3 regions of the Agrobacterium sp. genome follow, and region 1 is predicted to be linked to each of the others. Evidence: predicted binding sites of a transcription regulator. Region 1 holds the regulator's gene; each other region holds the start of a gene.
What was found. The regulator LexA, encoded in region 1, represses DNA repair genes until DNA is damaged. The targets are predictions, from matches to a motif close to TGTTCNNNNTGTGTTCNG.
Positions count from the first base shown of each region.

Region 2: dinB (DNA polymerase IV) is a predicted target of LexA. The motif match lies at 2,456-2,473, and genes of this name have one in related genera.
Region 3: AC5I5B_RS13190 (DNA recombination protein RmuC) is a predicted target of LexA. The motif match lies at 5,051-5,068, and genes of this name have one in related genera.

Region 1 is NZ_JCABZP010000010.1:125,568-133,453, reverse strand. It holds gene eno (phosphopyruvate hydratase) at 1-222, opposite strand, end outside; gene kdsA (3-deoxy-8-phosphooctulonate synthase) at 370-1,215, opposite strand; gene AC5I5B_RS07190 (VOC family protein) at 1,215-2,093, opposite strand; gene lexA (transcriptional repressor LexA) at 2,305-3,027, shown strand; gene AC5I5B_RS07180 (glutathione S-transferase family protein) at 3,428-4,105, shown strand; gene AC5I5B_RS07175 (ComEC/Rec2 family competence protein) at 4,125-6,557, opposite strand; gene gltA (citrate synthase) at 6,864-7,886, shown strand, end outside.
Region 2 is NZ_JCABZP010000023.1:55-4,324, reverse strand. It holds gene AC5I5B_RS25850 (ImmA/IrrE family metallo-endopeptidase) at 1-722, shown strand, start outside; gene AC5I5B_RS25845 (PIN domain-containing protein) at 739-1,308, shown strand; gene dinB (DNA polymerase IV) at 1,338-2,411, opposite strand; gene AC5I5B_RS25835 (nucleotidyltransferase family protein) at 2,767-3,870, shown strand; partial or broken gene AC5I5B_RS25830 (IS21-like element helper ATPase IstB) at 4,089-4,253, shown strand.
Region 3 is NZ_JCABZP010000014.1:295,171-303,056, reverse strand. It holds gene dapD (2,3,4,5-tetrahydropyridine-2,6-dicarboxylate N-succinyltransferase) at 1-845, shown strand, start outside; gene dapE (succinyl-diaminopimelate desuccinylase) at 861-2,057, shown strand; gene AC5I5B_RS13210 (hypothetical protein) at 2,041-2,637, shown strand; gene truA (tRNA pseudouridine(38-40) synthase TruA) at 2,658-3,458, opposite strand; gene fmt (methionyl-tRNA formyltransferase) at 3,458-4,393, opposite strand; gene def (peptide deformylase) at 4,439-4,951, opposite strand; gene AC5I5B_RS13190 (DNA recombination protein RmuC) at 5,100-6,293, shown strand; gene AC5I5B_RS13185 (ribokinase) at 6,348-7,247, shown strand; gene trmB (tRNA (guanosine(46)-N7)-methyltransferase TrmB) at 7,260-7,886, opposite strand, start outside.

The DNA of each region.
Region 1 (7,886 bases):
GATTTCCGTATTGACGGCTTCGACCGCCTTTTCCACGCCCTTGCCGAGATAACGCTTGCCGCCATCGCGCAGCTCAACCGCCTCATGCGCGCCGGTGGAGGCGCCGGAGGGAACGGCGGCACGGCCCATGGAGCCGTCTTCGAGATAAACGTCGACTTCAACGGTCGGGTTGCCGCGGCTGTCGAGGATTTCGCGCGCGATGATATCGGTAATGGCAGTCATGGTCTCTCCCTTGGGAATGGAACAGATATTTTCCGTCGCCTGTCTTAGACGATGGCGAAGAAATTACAATGACGGTGGGCAGCGGAAACGGCCCGCCCGCCATTAAAATCGATTGGCACAAACGGCGCCCGCCGCAGCGGCCAGCCCTCAGGCTTTGGTGATGGCGTCGAAAGCCAGAAGCTTTTCGAGCAGTTTCGGCATGTCCTTCAGGTGCACCATGTTGGGGCCGTCAGACGGCGCATTATCAGGGTCCTCATGGGTCTCGATGAAGAGGCCGGCCACGCCGACGGCGACCGCCGCGCGTGCCAAGGTCTCGACGAATTCGCGCTGGCCGCCCGTGGAGCCACCCTGCCCGCCCGGCTGCTGCACCGAGTGGGTGGCGTCAAACACGACCGGCGCGCCAAGCGATGCCATGATCGGCAGGGAGCGCATGTCGGAGACCAGCGTATTGTAACCGAAGGAAGCGCCGCGCTCGCACAGAAGCACATTCGGGTTGCCGCTCTCATTAAGCTTGGCGAGCACGTTCTTCATGTCCCAGGGCGCCAGGAACTGGCCCTTCTTGACGTTGATGACACGGCCGGTTTTGGCGGCGGCGACGAGAAGATCGGTCTGGCGGCTGAGGAAAGCCGGAATCTGCAGCACATCCACCACCTCGGAAACGATGGCGCATTGCTCCTCGGTGTGAATGTCGGTCAGAACAGGAAAGCCGAATTCCTTCTTGAGATCAGCGAAAACCTGCATCGCACTGTCAAGGCCGATGCCGCGCTTGCCGGAAAGCGAGGTGCGGTTCGCCTTGTCGAAGGAGGACTTATAAACGAGCCCGATCCCCAGCTTGTCGCAAAGCTCCTTCAGGATGCCAGCGATCATGAAAGCATGTTCCCGGCTTTCCATCTGGCAGGGGCCGGCGATCAGCGAAAAACGCTCGGTATTGGAAAAGGAAACCTTGCTGGCGCCGTCGCCGGCGGTGACTTTGAGATTGTTCGTAACGCTCATCATTTTTCCTCGAAGGCGAAGGCAACGCCCTGACCAGGTGCTGCGGGCACCACCAGGCGACCGCCCGCTTTTGCGCAGGACACGCCATTAGCAGCAAGCGCCGCCTCTGTCACGGCAAGATCGTGTGACGAAAAGACGATGCCCGCACCGCGCAATCCGCCGCCTCTCCAATCAGGAGTATTCGGAGCCTGTCCGCTGAAATCAGGTTTTCCGGTCAATCTGATGCGCGCATTGCCAGTCGCGAAAACCATATCACCATCCGGAGATATTCTGCCCTCACAACCAAACACCGTTTCGATCAAGCGCGCCGCGTTCGGATCATCACCGGAGAACAGAACGATTTCACTGAGGCCGGAGACACCGTTGGCATGGCGCTCCAGCACTGTTCGATCGCCCGGCAGGGCCTGCAGCCGCTGACAACTAAACAGAAAGAAATCCGCCGCCCCGCTTGCCGCAAAAGCCAGCCGGAACGCCGCCTCGCTTTCCGATCCATCCGGCATCCGCACAGGCCGCGAAAACTGGAACACATCGCCCGCTGACACGCCAGACGTCAGAAACCTGTCATGGTCGGCAAGGGCATCTTCGGTTTTGGCGACAAGAGCCGAAAAACCCTCCCGCCCGTCACGTTGCCGGAAGGCCCTGTCCCTGCCCGTGAACACATCTCCCCTGTCTGCCGACGCATTATATTTAGCCGGATCAGCAATTACGAGCGGCTCCAGATAGGTCCCGTCGGTAAAAAAAACACAGGCATTTCGGGTGCCGAAAGGATGCAAAGCCTCCGGTGAGACCGTAAATCCAAGGCTGGCGAGACGTTTCGCGGCAACGCCGATATCCTGCACCGGCAGAACGAGATGATCGACGCTATGGGATTTCATCATGACCTGTTTCCTGCGCTGGCACTCCGCCCGGACATGCCTGGACGATTTGGGCCGCAGAAAAGCACAATCGTAGGCCAAGAAGCAAATCATCAAAACAACAGATAGCAGCTTCACGAAATTTTAGGGGATTGCGGAACACATATGGAACATATAGTGTTCGTTCTGTATTTGTTTCGCGACTTCCACTACGATTCTAAAGGGTGTTTTCCTCATGCTCACGCGCAAACAGCAGGAATTGCTTCTCTTCATTCATGAACGAATGAAAGAGTCCGGCGTGCCGCCATCCTTCGATGAAATGAAGGACGCACTCGATCTTGCCTCGAAATCTGGCATCCACCGCCTGATCACCGCCCTCGAAGAGCGCGGGTTTATTCGCCGGCTACCAAATAGAGCGCGAGCGCTGGAAGTCATCAAGCTGCCTGAGGCCTATACGCCGGGTGCAAGGCCGCAGCGCGGCTTTTCGCCGAGCGTCATCGAAGGCAGCCTTGGCAAGGCCAAGGCGCCGGAAGCGGCCCCTGCCCCCAAGACGCCGGCCAATGATCTCGTCGGGGCCGTCACCGTGCCGGTCATGGGCCGCATTGCCGCCGGTGTGCCGATTTCCGCCATCCAGAACAATACCCACGATGTGGCCGTGCCTGTTGATATGCTCGGTTCGGGCGAACATTACGCTCTTGAGGTCAAGGGCGACTCGATGATCGAGGCCGGCATTTTTGATGGCGATACCGTCATCATCCGCAATGGCAATACGGCGAATCCGGGTGATATCGTCGTAGCGCTGGTGGATGATGAGGAAGCCACCCTGAAGCGTTTCCGTCGCAAGGGCGCCTCCATTGCGCTCGAGGCGGCAAACCCAGCCTATGAAACGCGTATTTTTGGACCGGACCGGGTGAAAATCCAGGGCAAGCTGGTAGGGCTGATCCGCCGTTACCATTGATTCAAGGCATGGGGCCGCAATTCCTTTTGCTGCGGGCACCATCAAGATTATGGCGCTCCCCTTATGGAGCATTGCAGCTTGCTCCTTGGAACGATGCGGCTCTGCATAAGTGAGAAACGACATCGTCTGGCAGGTCCGCACATCTTTTATCGCGAAGGCCAGCAGGCAGCGGTAAGAAACAGATGATTGAAAATGAGCATCCTTAATTTCGTTGAGAAAGGATGCAGGTCATCAGTCTCGTCGCGGTGTGTTTCGTCGTCATCTCCGAATGGTGACGTGCAGGTGCTTCTTTTCTTCCTGCCCCACTCATCAATGCGGCTTATGGGAGCCATGGATTATTTGCAATATTCCTGGGCCCATCCGCCGGTATAGAAATGCGCATCATATCGGGGAACACGCCATGTACGATCTTTATATCGCCAACAAGAACTATTCCTCATGGTCACTGCGGCCATGGGTATTGATGCGCACGCTCGGCATTGCTTTCGATGAAAAACTCGTTCCCTTCGGCGAAGGCGTTTCCTTCTCCACCTTTTCGCCAACCGGCAAGGTGCCTTGCCTCGTTGATGAAGGCGTGACGGTTTGGGAATCGTTGTCGATCGCCGAATATCTGGCGGAGCGACATCAGGGCGTCTGGGCGAGCGACAAGCAGGCAAGAGCCTGGTCGCGTTCGGCTGCGAGCGAAATGCATGCGGGCTTTTTCTCGCTGCGCAATCTCTACCCCATGTCGGTCGGCATTCGCGTAAAACCGAAGGGTGGTGATACCGGGCTAGCGGCCGACATAAAGCGCGTTGATGCGCTGTGGAGCGAAGGCCTGGCAAAATTTGGCGGGCCCTTTCTTGCCGGCCAGAAATTTACGGCGGTCGATGCCTTCTTCTGCCCGGTGGCTTTCCGTTTCCAGACCTATGGCGCGGAACTTTCGCCCGCAGCGAAAGCCTATTGTGACCGGCTGCTCGCCCTGCCCGCCATGCGCGAATGGTACGAGGCCGGACTGAAGGAAACCTGGCGCGACGCGGCGCATGAAGAGGAAATCGGCGGGATCGGCGAATTGACGACGGATCTGCGCATCAAGGCCTGACGATCCAGGCTGGCGGCCCTCATTGTGGTGCCGCCAGCAACCGCGTGACGGCATCAGGGACCTCATGGTCAAAACGGCCGCTTTTCCAGTCGTAATAGCGATGTTCGCTCCAGGGCCTGTCCATGCCGGCTATCGCGGCGCGCAACCTGCCGACTACCGCTACCTGATCGCTGCCGGCAAAGTCTATTTCCAGTGAACCGATCCGCCGCAGGATATCGCGGTTAAGCAAGAGTGCGCCCGAGCGGCATTGGGAGAAGGATGTTCTGCGGGAAACGACGACAATATCGGCGATATCACAAGCCTTTCCGGCAAATCGACCATCTTCCAGAACGATGATCCATTCGCCGCTTCCCGCGCGTGCGGCACACCATATGCCTTTGCTGCAGGTGAAAATACCGGGCTCCGCGTCTCTCAGGGCCACCGTCATCTGCCGTGTAACCGCCCTCATCTTTTCCGGATCAAGCTTCGCCTTGGTCAAAGCCACGGTGGTTGCCGCAGCCTCGCTCTTGAGAAAGACCGGCGGAACTGGCTGTTCCGGCAGCAGCAGTGCCCTTTGCCACTGGTCATAAACGAAACCCTGCGGCCGTGTTTTCGTCGTGTAGGCTTTGCCATCCTCCAGCAGCGCCACCAGCATGCCATCCTCATGAACAAGCAGATGAGGCGGATTGCGATAGGCCGTGGCCGCCGACAGGCCAAAGGCGAGGACCAGAAACGGCAAACCAAGAAGCGCCAGCCGGCTGCGTAACAATGCCAGCAGCAGAAAACCAACGGAGGCAAGCCCCAGGAACCAGCCATGTGGCCGCCCCGTCGCAGCGCTTCCTCCCCAGGAGGCCACCTCCCGGGAAACTTCGATCACGAGAGCCATACCGTAACCCATGACCTTGAGGAACGGAGCATCAAGCCCGAAAGGCATCAGCAGCATGGCGACAAGGCCGAAAGGCATGACGATCAGCGACATGAGCGGCATGGCGGCCAGATTGGCAAAAAGTCCATAGGTGGTGACACGCTGAAAATGCTCGGCGGAATAGATCGCAGTCGAAAGACCGCCGATCAACGAGGTCGTGATGACGCCGCCGATGATGGCGCCCGCCGTTTGCGCCACCGTCATCCATGCCGGTTTGCGCCCGATGAACAGCCGCTCGCGATCAACACGCCAGCGGCTCCAGGCGGCATAGGAGGCGACGAGCGCGATGGTTGCGGCAAAGGACATCTGGAAGCTCGGGCCCATGATTTCCGAGGGCGACAAGGCAAGAATGACCAGAGCGGAAAGCGCAACATTCCTGAGACTGAGCGAGGGTTGATCGAAGAGAACAGCGATCAGCATCACCGACATCATCAGCCAGGCGCGTTCGGCGGAGACGGCGAAACCGGAAATCAGATAATAGGCAAGCGTCATCAGGAGTGCGGCGAAAGCCGAGATTTTCTTGACGGGCCAGCGCTGCGCAAAGGCCGGAAAAAGGCTGAAGGCAAGCCTCAGCCCCACAAAGAATATGCCTGACGCCAGCGCCATGTTGAGCCCGGATATGGCAACGATATGGGCAAGGCCGGAAAGCCGCAGCGCTTCCATCGTCCCGGCGGATATGGCCTGTCTCTCATCGGTGACGATGGAGGCGGCAAAGGCTCCGGCATCACCGCCGATGGTGTTGCGGATGCGTTCGGCAATGGCGGTGCGCAGGCCGTAAAGCCGCATATCGGCCCATTCCAGCCAGTCCGTTCCGGCCCTGACGTCATCTTCGGGTGATATGACCGTCTGTGGCGGCTTATAAAAGAAGCCCGTCGCGCCTATGCCCCTGAAATAGGAGGCAAAGGCGAAATCGTTGAGCCCCGGCAAAGCCGGGCCGGATGGTGGCGAAAGCCGCGCCTTGCCACGAATGGTCGCGCCCAGTGCGACAGGTTCACCTCCCCCGCGTGAGAGAAGCGAGACCTTTTCCGGCGGGCGTGACAATGCCGGCGCCTCCGTAGCGGCAAGCCGCACCACATATCGCCAATCCCCGCGTGCATCGACCTCCCGGCGCGTCACCGTGCCTGTAATGGTGGTGGTGACGGGTGTATCCAGCACCACGGTTCCCACCCGCCGCGTTTCTACCTCGGCGAAAAGCATGCCCAGCAAGAACAGCGCGAAAAAGCCGCAGGCCGTCGCTGCCAGGCCCGAACGATATTTCGTGAAGGATGCCAGACCCGCGGCAATGAGACATGTGATCGCCAGAACAGGGAATGAAGGCGAGGTGTCGAGGGAAAACCAGAAGATCGCACCACAACCGATAAAGACCGGAACGAAAAGAAAATCGTGGCCGAATGAGCGCTCCTCGGCGAAGCACGCGGCGATTTTTTGAGGGGCGATAGCTCGCAGTTTTGGCCTGCTGACAAGGGCGGGCGTATCATATGTCGCGACATCCCCGGTTCTGCGTAGCGGAAACAGAATCTCCGCCGTGCCGGGCAAGCCGCCCTGCATCGTTTCCGCATATCCGAAATGCTTTTTTTCCCCTTGACCAAGCACTCTGCGCCGCGCCCCTGCCGCACCGGAAACAGGTTTGCAGGCGGATGCGAGGGATTGCAATGCTTTCCTTTAACCCTGCGTTGACCGAGATCGAATTGCTATGATGATAAAGCGAAAAGCAACGCAATTGCGTATGCCGCAATGCACAATTTGACCTTTGGATAGCTTGGCATCGGCGCAAGGATCATATAGCTAATCGGTAGACGCTTAACCGCGGGGCGTGTCTCAACGCCCCCACCCGCATGTTTTCGGAGGATCAGTATGACGGAAAAAAGCGCTACAGTGACACTTGGCGAAAAACAGGTCGAACTCCCGGTCAGGGAAGGCACGATTGGACCAAGCGTCGTCGATATCGCCACGCTGTACAAGCACACGGGCTCCTTCACCTACGACCCGGGCTTCACGTCGACGGCCTCCTGCGAATCCAAGATCACCTATATCGATGGTGACGAAGGCGTTCTCCTTCACCGCGGCTTCCCGATCGAGCAGCTTGCCGAACAGGGCGATTTCCTGGAAACCTGCTACCTGCTGCTCTACGGCGAACTGCCGACGGCTGCGCAGAAGAAGGATTTCGACACCCGCGTCACGCGTCACACCATGGTGCATGAGCAGATGAGCCGCTTCTTCACCGGCTACCGTCGCGACGCGCATCCGATGGCCGTCATGTGCGGCACGGTCGGCGCTCTCTCGGCCTTCTATCACGACTCGACCGACATTACCGATCCGCACCAGCGCATGGTCGCTTCGCTGCGTATGATCGCAAAAATGCCGACGATCGCCGCCATGGCCTACAAGTACCATATCGGCCAGCCTTTCGTTTACCCGAAGAACGATCTCGATTACGCCTCCAACTTCCTGCATATGTGCTTTGCCGTACCGTGCGAGGACTACAAGGTTGATCCGGTTCTGGCCCGCGCCATGGACCGTATCTTCATCCTGCATGCCGATCACGAGCAAAACGCCTCCACTTCCACGGTGCGTCTTGCCGGTTCTTCGGGCGCCAACCCGTTCGCCTGTATTGCGGCTGGCATTGCCTGCCTCTGGGGCCCGGCTCATGGCGGCGCCAACGAAGCGGCGCTCAACATGCTCAACGAGATCGGCACGGTTGACCGTATTCCGGAATATATCGCCCGCGCCAAGGACAAGAACGATCCGTTCCGCCTGATGGGCTTTGGCCACCGCGTCTACAAGAACTACGACCCGCGCGCCAAGATCATGCAGAAGACGATGTACGAAGTGCTGGAAGCCACTGGCAACTCCGACGATCCAATCATGCAGGTTGCT
Region 2 (4,270 bases), on a different contig from region 1:
TAGCGCCGATAGCTGATATCATGTCCTTGCTCGAGCTGCAGATGGGTGTGAGGGTCTATGCACGCGGACTCGCGGGAAAGATCTCCGGGTTATTTGCTTTTGATGAACAGGTTGGCGCCTGTATTCTGTTGAACGCGAGACATCCCCTCGATCGCCGCACCCAGACCGCAGCTCATGAATTGGGACATCTGGTTGCGACGCGAGGCGATGCGGAAGTTTACGATATCGACGAACTGGAAAGTTCACGCGAGGAGAAGTACGCAAACGCATTTGCCAGGGGCTTCCTTACCCCTGCGCAGGCTGTTCGACAAAAGTTTGAAGAAGTGACTGCCGGTGCAGCAAGCCTCACGCGCAGGCATGTGATTGTTCTCGCGCATTATTTTCACGTCTCGCGAGAGGCGTTGGTTCGTCGGTTGGAAGAACTTCAACTGACGAAAAGGGGTACTTGGGACTGGTTCGTCCAAAACGGCCACATTACGGATGAGCAGGCAAGGCAGGTGTTAGGTGATGCTGTCCAGACCGATCGGCTCAAGGACGACTCTGTGAGGCCAGTTCCTCTCAAAACCAGTCTTCTGGCATTCGAGGCAGCGCAACGAGGCCTCCTCAGCGAAGGCCAGATTAGCAGGTTGCTGCACTTGGACCGCATTCAAGTGCGTGACCTACTGATGAATGTCGGCGCGGAAGAAGGTGGGGCCAATGCGGCAACCTCTATTCTTCGTTGACCGGCACGTGAGTCTGGTGGCAGACACCAGTGTGATAATCAATCTGAACGCAACCGGCCTTGCGTCTGAGGTCTTGCGAACATTGAACGTCGTTCTTCTGGCCAGCACCGTCGTCAGGGGCGAGTTGATCGTCGACCGCAACAACGGTCGCCATGATGGTGGCTTAGCCGCTGATCTGGTTGCCAGCGGGCAGCTTGAATTTCGCGAGTTCGATGAACAAGGCGAAGATCTGTTTGAGGCTTTGGTTACAGGAAGTGCCGAAGCCACACTTGACGATGGTGAAGCTGCAACGCTTGCGCTTGCTATGTCGGCCGGGCTACCTGCAGCTATTGACGAGCGCAAAGCAAATCGGATTGCTGCCGAGCGATTTCCGGAAATGAGATTGCTATCGACTGCCGAACTCCTCAGTTCGGAGATACTTATTTCGTCGCTAGGCGTTGAGGCAGTAGCTACGGCTGTCTTTACCGCTCTACGTGACGCCAGAATGGCGGTTCCAGAGTTGCACCATCCGTGGGTTGCGGATTTGCTCGGGGAGAAAATTTCAGAGTGTAGAAGCCTTCCCGCCTCTTTACGCCAACGATCGTAACGTAAGAAATTTCTGGCAAGTCACCTCGATCACAAATCGAACCCTAGCTGGATTTGATTGCCATCATCAGTGCCGGCGCGGATTGTCAGTGAAGAGAGTGTCACACCAAGCAGCCGAACGGATCGTTTAAACGGGTATATGCTGGCGAGCAGTCCGGAAGCAGCCTCTAATATCTCGTTGCAACTAGCGAAACAGAACGGACCAGTTTTACTACGTGTCGACTGAGTGAAATCGCCATATTTGATCTTCACGGTCACCGTCTTTCCTCTGAAACCCTTCACCTCGCAGTAGCTCCACACTTTCTCTGCCAACGGCTTTAATTCGCTGGTCGCTAGACGGAGGTCATCTATATCCTCGACGAACGTGTCTTCTGCGCCGATTGATTTTCGCGGTCGGTTAGGACAAACCTCTCGCTCGTCAATCCCTCGCGCTATTCCATAAAAATGCGGCCCGGACTTACCAAAATTCTGTGTGAGAAATTGAAGCGACTGCGCCTTCAGATCCGCGCCGGTTTCGATGCCAAGCCGATGCATTTTCTCCGCGGTTGCCGGCCCGACACCATGGAATTTCTTCACCGGGAGCCCTTCGACGAAAGCCGACCCACTCTTAGGCGTGATCACTGCCTGACCGTTTGGCTTATTGAGGTCCGACGCCATCTTCGCAAGGAACTTATTATAGGAGATGCCAGCTGAAGCATTTAGCCCGGTCGCGGCTTTAATCTTCGCTCGAATCTCTGATGCAATCTCGGTGGCGATTGGCATGTTCTTCAAGTTCTCAGTGACATCGAGGTACGCTTCGTCGAGAGACAGTGGCTCAATGAGCGTCGTGTACTCAGCGAAGATTTCTCGGATTTGAAGCGAGATTGCACGATAGATATCAAAGCGTGGTTTTACGAAAATGAGGTCTGGGCATTTGCGAGCGGCGATCACCGAAGGCATGGCGGAGTGGATGCCTAACTTTCGTGCCTCATAACTCGCAGCCGCGACGACCCCTCGCGCGGCTGGACCACCCACGGCGATGGGTTTGCCACGTAGCTCCGGATGGTCTCGCTGCTCAACTGAAGCGTAGAACGCATCCATGTCGACATGAACGATCTTGCGCATTTTCTGCGAGACACCCTGGGCCACGAAAATCGCTCCTGCATCAATAGAACAAAACAGGAACATAATCTATTTCTTATGTCGATTCAATCAGCTGATCGGTTGGGTCATGCAGCTTGTGTGTTGGTCGCAGGTTCAGATCCCATCAAGAGCAAAAAACTATTTTGGAATAGCGAGGTTGATGGTTCCTTTTAGGTGACGCTGAATTTTTCAATTGTTGCAGATTACGTTCGCCTGGAAAAGATTGACGATTTTGGCCCGTTGAAAATCTCAACGGTCTGTGTCGTATTCCCGTTGTCCGGCTTGCGAAAATAGGTTGACTATACTAGATTTGAGGAAATGTTATAGGGCGCCTCAAATGAAGCAAATCGACCTCATGTTCCGGACGATGGTCGCGGAGTTACAGCAACGGACTTTTGATGCGCAGTGGTCGGCCGATTTCCCCCCAACTGGTCGCTTTGTCTCGGTCAAGGTCGACAACCGCTCATACTGGTATTTCGACCAACCGGATGGCAAAGGTGGTCAAAAGCGCCGCTATGTCGGCCCTGCTGATGATCACGAGATCACAACCCGGGTTGAAGCCTTCAGGGGCGAAAAGGACGATTACCAGAACCGGCGAAAGATAGTGGCGGCACTGACGCGCGAAGCGGGTCTAATTGCTCCGGATCGCTTCACAGGCACAGTTGTTGAGGCGTTGGCATCGGCTGGGTTATTCCGGCTCCGTGGTGTCCTCGTCGGCACAGTCGCGTTCCAATGTTATGCGGCCCATCTCGGTATCCGCCTGCCTATGGCTGCGATCCTGACAGGTGACGCGGATCTGGCTCAAGATTACGCGATCTCGAGCGAGGTCGAAGATTCAATTCCGCCGATTGTCGCTCTCCTTCAGTCCATCGATCCGTCATTCCGGGCCGTACCTCATGTTTCTGGCTCCCCTCGCTCCAATGCTTTCCGCAACTCGACCGGTTACCGAGTAGAGTTCCTGACGACAAACCGGGGATCGGAAGATTACGCGGATCAACCGGCGCAAATGCCGGCTCTCGGCGGAGCGTCTGCCGAACCTCTGCGATATATGGACTTCCTCATCCGTGATCCGGTGCGAACGATCTTGCTGCATGGTGCCGGTGTCTCGGTCGTGGTGCCCGATCCATCACGGTTCGCCGTTCACAAACTGATCGTGGCCGGCCGGCGTCAAGATGATGCCGGTGGCAGGGCAAAGAAAGAAAAGGACTTGCGTCAGGCCGGAATGCTGTTCGAGGCATTGCAAGAAACCGGAACTGGCCGCGATCTGGCAGATGCTCTTCGCGAAGCATGGGGCAGGGGCCCATCTTGGAGAAGCGCTATCACAGCGGGCGTTGATGCCGTCCAGAAGCAATATCAACCGGCCATCCATCGCACGTTCGGCATTTTACCGGCTGATGAAATAGAAAAGTCCCGAGTCCTCGTACGGGAAAAGAACGCTTGATAAGAAAGTAGATATCCAATCTAACAAAGGAAATAAATTGGATCTGGATTATTCAGTCGGGGTGCTTGGGTTCGAATCTCATCAAGAGACCGGAATTGCTATCCGCTACCAGGAATGATCGGATACGATTTTACAGCTTCGCCACCGCTTCTGCTTCTGCCTGCGTCAACTAAGACGGGTAGTCTTGTACACTCGCTACCTGCTTGGGCCACGCTGGACTCCTGCAGTCGGAGATCTCCGAGAGACAGGCCCGGTCCATCCGCTACCAGCTCAGCATCGCCAAATTGCCTTTGGCAAAAGACATCGACGGCTTCGACTTCGCCGACACGCCCGTCAATGAATCTCGGCTGCTCTTTCGCTCTAGGGCGACAGGATGTTTCGTTTATCGCCCGCAGCGGTG
Region 3 (7,886 bases), on a different contig from region 1:
CGGATCTCACCTCCCTCGAAACCATCATCGAAACGGCGTTCGACAACCGCGATAGCGTGAACGTATCGACGAAGGGCGAGGTTCGCGACGCCGTGGACACATCTCTTCAACTTCTCGATAGCGGCAAGGCACGCGTTGCTGAGAAGCAGGCGGATGGAAACTGGAAGGTGAACCAGTGGCTGAAAAAGGCCGTGCTCCTCTCCTTCCGTCTGAACGACATGGAGATCGTGACCGGCGGACCGGGCGAATCCACCTGGTGGGACAAGGTGCCGTCGAAGTTCGAAAACTGGGGTGAAAACCAGTTCCGCGCCGCCGGTTTCCGCGCCGTGCCGAACGCCGTCGTCCGCCGCTCCGCCTATGTGGCCAAGAACGTGGTGCTGATGCCCTCCTTCGTCAATCTCGGCGCCTATGTCGATGAAGGCACGATGGTCGACACCTGGGCGACTGTCGGCTCCTGCGCACAGATCGGCAAGAATGTGCACCTCTCCGGCGGCGTTGGCATTGGCGGCGTTCTGGAACCGCTGCAGGCGGGCCCGACGATCATCGAGGACAATTGCTTTATCGGCGCCCGTTCGGAAGTCGTGGAAGGCTGCATCGTGCGCGAAGGCGCGGTTCTCGGCATGGGCGTCTTCATCGGTAAGTCCACCAAGATCGTCGATCGCGCCACCGGCGAGATCACCTATGGCGAAGTGCCGCCCTATTCCGTCGTCGTTGCCGGCACCATGCCGGGCAAACCTTTCCCGAACGGCGAGCCGGGCCCGAGCCTCTATTGCGCCGTGATCGTCAAGCGCGTCGATGAAAAGACCCGCTCCAAGACCGGCATCAACGAGCTTCTGCGCGACTGATATAAAGCGACTGCCATGACCACGACCGATCCCGTTGCCAATCTCGCCGCCCTCATCCGTTGCCCTTCGGTGACGCCTGCCGAAGGCGGCGCGCTTTCTTTGCTCGACACCCTGCTTTCGCCGCTCGGCTTCAAGGTAGACAAGATAGTGGCGAGCGAGGCGGGAACGCCTGACGTGGAAAACCTCTATGCCCGGCTCGGCACCGAGGGTCCGCATCTGATGTTTGCGGGCCATACGGATGTCGTTCCCGTGGGCGACGAGGCAGCGTGGAGCCATCCGCCTTTTGCCGCAGAGATTGCCGGTGGCGAAATGTTCGGTCGCGGTGCAGTGGACATGAAAGGCGGCATCGCCTGTTTCGTCGCCGCCATCGCCCGCCATATCGAAAAACATGGCAAGCCGCAGGGTTCCGTTTCCTTCCTGATCACCGGCGACGAGGAAGGTCCGTCGATCAACGGCACCTCCAAACTGCTGGAATGGGCCGCCGCCAAGGGCGAGACGTGGGACGCCTGCGTGGTGGGCGAGCCGACCAATCCCGACCAGCTTGGCGACATGATCAAGATCGGTCGCCGGGGTTCGCTTTCCGGCCGCATCACCGTCCATGGCGTTCAGGGCCATGCTGCTTATCCGCATCTCGCCGACAACCCCATTCGCGGTCTGCTGCAGCTGACCCATGCGCTGATGCATCCGCCCTTCGATCACGGCACGGATGATTTCCAGCCTTCCAATCTGGAAGTGACGACCGTCGACACCGGCAACGCCGCCACCAATGTGATCCCGGCGCGGGCGACAGCGGCCTTCAACATCCGTTTCAACGACACCTGGACAGCAGAAAGCCTGCGCACGGAGATCATCCGCCGCCTCGACGCCGCTGCGGCCGAAGGTGAGCTTCGCCCCGACCGCGCACCGGTGAAATATGAGATCGTCTGGGCCGACCGCCCGTCGCATGTCTTCCTGACGCGGAACAATGCGCTTATCTCGTCGCTCTCAGGCGCGGTTGAAGCCGTTACCGGCAGGGAACCGAAGCTTTCGACCACCGGCGGCACATCCGATGCACGCTTCATCAAGGATTATTGCCCTGTCGTGGAATTCGGCCTCGTCGGGCAGACCATGCATATGGTCGATGAACGCGTGGCCGTTGCCGATCTCGAGACGCTGACGCGCATTTACGAGACCTTTATCGAACGCTGGTTCGCCCATGCCGACGGCAAGTGAAGTAAGGCTCTATCTGACCGGCCTGTGGCTTCTGCTGCTGGGTGACCACAATGGTGCGCGTTATCTTGATCTCTCCGAGCGCGGCATGTGGCGATCCTTCTATTCCGCCCTCTGGTGCCTGCCCGCCATGCTGGTTTCCTGGCTGTGGCTGCGCGCTGCCTTCCTCGCCAGCTATCCGCCCGGCACCGGAACGGGGTTCATCTTCTTCTTCCGTCTGGCGATGGTTGAGGCCATCTGCTGGATCGTGCCGCTGCTTTTGATCGGCATGCTACTATACGCCTTCGGCGCTCGGGAAAAATTCGCGCCGCTCGTCACCACCATGAACTGGCTGTCGCTGCCATTTTCCTATGCCTATGCGGTTCTGATCCTGATCGCGTTCTTCCTGCCGCCGCTGCAAGGACTGATCGCCGTTCTCTGGCTGGCACTGCTTCTATCGCTGGTCTTCGCCTTCTCGCGGATCGTGCGGTTTTTCATCCGCGATCAGTCGCTGCTCGTCTCGGCCATCGTCATGACGCTGCTGGTGCCGGGCATGCTTCTATCGGAAGCGCTGCAGCGTTTTCTCGGTGTCTATCCCGCCTGAGAACTGGCACAGCTTAAACGTCAGTCCGCATCCTCGGTCACGTCGACTTCGGGGGGCCGGCGCGGCGGAATGACGTCGGGATAATCGACCTGCATGAAATAAAGACCGTCCGGCGGTGCGACAGGGCCGCATGCCTTGCGGTCCCGTGCCTCCAGTGCGGCACGCACGTCCTCCGGCGTCATCGTGCCCTCGCCCGCCAGTTTCAGCGTGCCGGCGAAAGAGCGGATCTGGTTATGAAGGAAGCTCTGCGCCGTCGCGCGTATCTCGATGAGATCGCCATTGCGCGTTACATCCAGCCGGTCGAGCGTGCGCACGGGGCTGTTCGCCTGGCAATGGACCGAGCGGAAGGTGGTGAAATCATGCCGGCCGACAAGCATCTGGGCGGCTTCATGCATGCGCTCATGGTCGAGGTCCTTCGACACCCACCATGCCCGCTTGTGCTCCAGCGCCAGCCGGGCCTTGCGGCAAATGATGCGGTAGAGATAGTGCCGACGAAGGGCGGAAAAACGGGCGTCGAAATCCTCGGTCACGGAAGCGGCGTCGAGAACGGCCACGGCTTCGCCCGCCATGGCGAGATGCGCATTGAGCGCGTTGCGAAGCTTGTAGGGCTCCCAGTCGCGCAAAAGATCGACATGGACAACCTGCCCAACGGCATGCACACCGGAATCGGTGCGGCCGGCGCCGCGAATGGAGACGCTCTCTCCCGTCAGCGAGCGAACCGCAGCCTCCAGCGCACCCTGAACCGAGGGGCCGTTATCCTGTCTCTGCCAGCCATAATAGGGCGTGCCGTCATATTCGACGGTCATGCGGAAACGCGGCATCAGCCGAGCCTCGTTGTGGCCGGAACGGGGGTGCCGCGCACGAAATCAGCCGCCGACATCGGTTTGCCGCCGGCCTTCTGCAGGCGGGTGAGCCGCACGGCCCCGCTGCCGCAGGCAATGGTCAGAGCATCGTCGAGCGCTGCGCCCGCTTCTCCCATGCCGCTTGCCAGTTCGGAGGCGAGAACCTTCACGCGCTCCGTCTTGCCGCCGATGTCCATTTCCAGCCATGCGCCGGGAAACGGCGAAAGGCCGCGAATGTGATTATGCACATCCTGCGAGGGCCGAGAAAAATCGACGCGAGTCTCGCCCTTGTCGATCTTCGCGGCATAGAGAACACCCTCTTCCGCCTGTGTGACGAGCGGCAGGTCATCTGCTTCCAGCTTTTCCATCGCCTGCCGCATCAACCGCGCGCCTGTTAGCATCAGACTGTCATGCAGCTCCCCGGCCGTCATGTTATCGCCGATCGCGACTTTCGCGGTCAGCGCGACGGGACCGGTATCGAGCCCCTTTTCCATTTTCATGACCATCATGCCGGTTTCGGGGTCGCCGGCCATGATCGCCCGCTGGATGGGAGCAGCACCGCGCCAGCGCGGCAGTAGCGAGGCATGACCATTGTAACAGCCGAGACGCGTACCGGAGAGGATCGCTTCGGGCAGCAGCAGCCCGTAAGCCACGACAACCGCCACATCAGCATTGAATTCCCGGAACTGCTGACGATCTTCCTCAGCCTTGAAATTCACGGGCGTAAACACCGGGAGCCCCAGCAGTCCGGCAGCCTGATGCACCGGTGACCTCTGCAGATCGAGACCTCGGCGGCCACCGGGACGCGGCGGCTGGGTGTAGACAGCGACAACCTCGTGGCCCGCCTCCACCAATGCACGCAATGTGGGAACGGAAAAATCCGGTGTGCCCATAAATATGATGCGAAGAGCCATTATCGCCCCCTGCCCTGTCGTCCATTCCGGTCCAGAGAGGACGGATCAGATCTTTGCGCGGGCCGCTTTCGTGAATTTCTTGATGACCATGTCGCGCTTCAGCCGCGAAATATGGTCGATGAACAGAACACCATTGAGGTGATCGATCTCGTGCTGCAGGCAGGTAGCGAGCAGACCATCCGCCTCGACCGTCTGCTGCTTGCCGTCACGGCCGACATATTGCACCGTGAGCGAGGCGGGACGCTCGACCTCGGCGTAGTAGTCGGGAATGGAGAGGCAGCCTTCCTCATAGGTCGAGACATCGTCCGACACCTTGAGGATTTCCGGGTTGATGAAGACGATCGGGGTCTTTTCCTCGCCTTCACGCGCAACGTCGATCACCAGCATGCGGCGCGCCACGCCGATCTGGATAGCGGCAAGACCGATACCCGGCGCATCGTACATGGTTTCGAGCATGTCGTCGGCAAGACGCAGAACCTCTGCATCCACCTTTTCGATGGGCTTCGATTGCTGGCGCAGCACGGGATCGGGCAAAATGATAAGCGGTTTGATGGTCATGGCTTCCCATAACGTATCTCTTGCGCGGAGGAAATAAAAAACACGAGGTTCAAATCGCCTCGGGCATCCACCCCGCCCGACTCATTTCCGCCACAGGAATGTTCTTGTTTTGATCTTCCGAATCACTGGAAATCTGCTAGATTTAATCATGAGTATAGATTTCTCCGTTCTCCTTGATCCCGCGCTGCGGGCCGGCTCCGTTGATATCAGCTTCGGCGCGCTGCTCGCGGCTCTGGTTTTCGGTCTGGTCATAACCTGGCTGGTCACGACAAACCGCGTGAAAAAAGCGGGAGCCGACGGTGAAATCTCGGACCTTCTGAAAACGCAGTCCGAACTGCACGGCCGGATCGCCGCCATGGCGGAAACGCTCGGCACCCGCCAGACCGAGATGAGCCAGACGCTCAACCAGCGCCTCGACGGCATGTCACAGCGCATTGGCGAAACACTGACGGAACAGACCCGTTCAACCCATGAAAATCTGAGCCGACTGCAGGAGCGCCTCGCGGTGATCGACGCCGCGCAGGGCAATATTCAGGATCTGGCCAAGGACGTGGTCGGACTGCAGGCCATCCTTTCCAACAAGCAGACGCGCGGCGCCTTTGGACAGGCACGCATGGAAATTCTGATCGCCGATGCCCTTCCCGCCGGCGCTTTCCAGCTTCAGCCGACGCTTTCGAACGGTTACCGGCCGGACTGCACCATCAAGATGCCGAACAATGCGCCGCCGCTCGTCATCGACGCGAAGTTTCCGCTGGAGGCATGGAACGCCATCAAGGCGGATGAGACACCGGAAACCAAACGTGCCGCCGTTCAGCAGTTCCGACGTGATATGGAAGTGCATATTCGCGATGTGGCCGAGAAATACCTCATCCGTGGCGAAACACAGGATACCGCCTTCATCTTCGTGCCGTCCGAATCGATCTTCGCCGATATCCACCAGCATTTCGAATATCTGGTGCAGCGCGCTCACCGCGCCCGTGTCGTCATCGTTTCGCCATCGCTTCTGATGCTGTCGGTGCAGGTCATCCAGTCCGTGCTGAAGGATCAGCGCATGCGGGAGCAGGCGCATCTCATCCAGGGTGAAGTTGCCCTTCTGATGGACGATGTGCGGCGGCTGGACGACCGGACGCGCAAGCTGCAGGCCCATTTCGGGCTGGCGCAGAAGGACGTCGACATGATGCTCATCTCCTCGGACAAGGTGCTGGCACGCGGCCAGAAGATCGAAGGACTTGATTTCTCGCCAACGGAAAAAGACGCCCCGCATGGTGAAATCGAGCAGGCGCGCCGCTTTGCCGAAAACAGGGCCGGTGCGGCCAAATTGCGGGTAGTTGACGACGAGTGATCGTCTCGGGCAAAGTCGCCGCCTTGCTCAAATTTCATATGGACCCAGCGCCCCATGATTACTGTTTTCGGCTCCATCAACATGGACCTCGTCGCGACCGCCAAACGCCTGCCCAAGCCCGGTGAAACCGTAACGGGAGAGACATTCTCCACGGCCGCCGGCGGCAAGGGAGCCAATCAGGCGCTGGCCGCACGGCGTGCAGGCGCCGCAGTCAAGATGGCAGGGGCTGCGGGCGATGATACTTTTGCCGCACCGGCGCTGACATTACTGCGTGATGCTGGCACCGACCTGTCTCTGGTCAAGACTGCGCCCGGCCCGACGGGAACGGCGGTGATCCTGATCGGTGAAGGCGGAGAGAACATGATTTCGGTCATTCCCGCCGCCAATGGCGAGGTCTCCGCCTCCGATGCCGCAAAGACCGTATCCGACATGGCCGCTGGCGATATTCTGATGCTGCAGTTCGAGATACCGGCCGCAGCCATCGAAGCGGCGCTGACGGCCGCCAAGGCAAAGCGCATCACCACCGTCATCAACACAGCGCCGCTGACCGCAGACGGTCCGCGTCTTGCTGGCCTTGCCGATATCGTCATCGCCAATGAAACCGAGTTCGAGCTGCTGATCGGCAAGAATGGCCTCTCCAGCGTCGAGCGGGAAAACGAACTCAAGACCCTTCACGACAGGACCGGCCAGACATTGATCGTGACGCTTGGGGCGGACGGCGTGATCGCCATGCGCAACGGCAAGGTCTACAGGGCTTCCGGCCTCAAGATCGAGCCGGTCGATACGGTTGGTGCGGGCGATACCTTCTGCGGTTATCTCGCCGCCAGCCTCGATCAGGGGATGGATTTCGAAAGGGCGCTGAAGCGTGCCGCCGTTGCAGGCTCGCTCGCCTGCACGCGTGCCGGTGCCCAGCCTTCCATTCCGCTGGCAGCGGAAGTGGATGCGGCCCTCTGAGGGCTCAATCGCTCAACGACAGATGAAGGTGAGATAGGCCGAGCTGCGGCCTTCTCTTTTCGCCTTGTTTTCGTAGCGCGTGCCCGGCCAGTTGGCATAGGGCGTACGCCAGTCGTCAGCGCTCGTCGCCGTCCATTCAAAACCGCCATGCCGGGCGCAATGCTGCAGCGTCCAGTTGACGTATGTATCGATATCCGACGCAAAGCAGAATTTGCCGCCGGGTTTCAACACGCGATGGAAACGGGCGAGATTGACGTCCGAGACAAAGCGGCGCTTCCAGTGCTTCTTCTTTGGCCACGGATCGGGATAAAGCAGATCGATGTGATCGATCGACCCCTCTGGCAGCCAGTCGAGCAGCTGCGTCGCGTCATCGTCATAGAGCCGGATATTCATCAGCTCGCGTTCGCGCACGGTGGCGAGCAGTTTGGCCATGGAGTTAACGAAGGGCTCGACCCCGATGAAACCCGTCTCAGGGTTTTCAACCGCGCGGTGCGCGAGATGCTCGCCGCCGCCGAAACCGATCTCCAGACGGATCGATCGCACATCCGCCGGAAAAAGAGCGGCGAGATTTTGCGGCGGAGCGCTTTCCAGATCGATTTTCAGCAAAGGCAGCAGGTTCTCGATCGTATCGACTTGCTG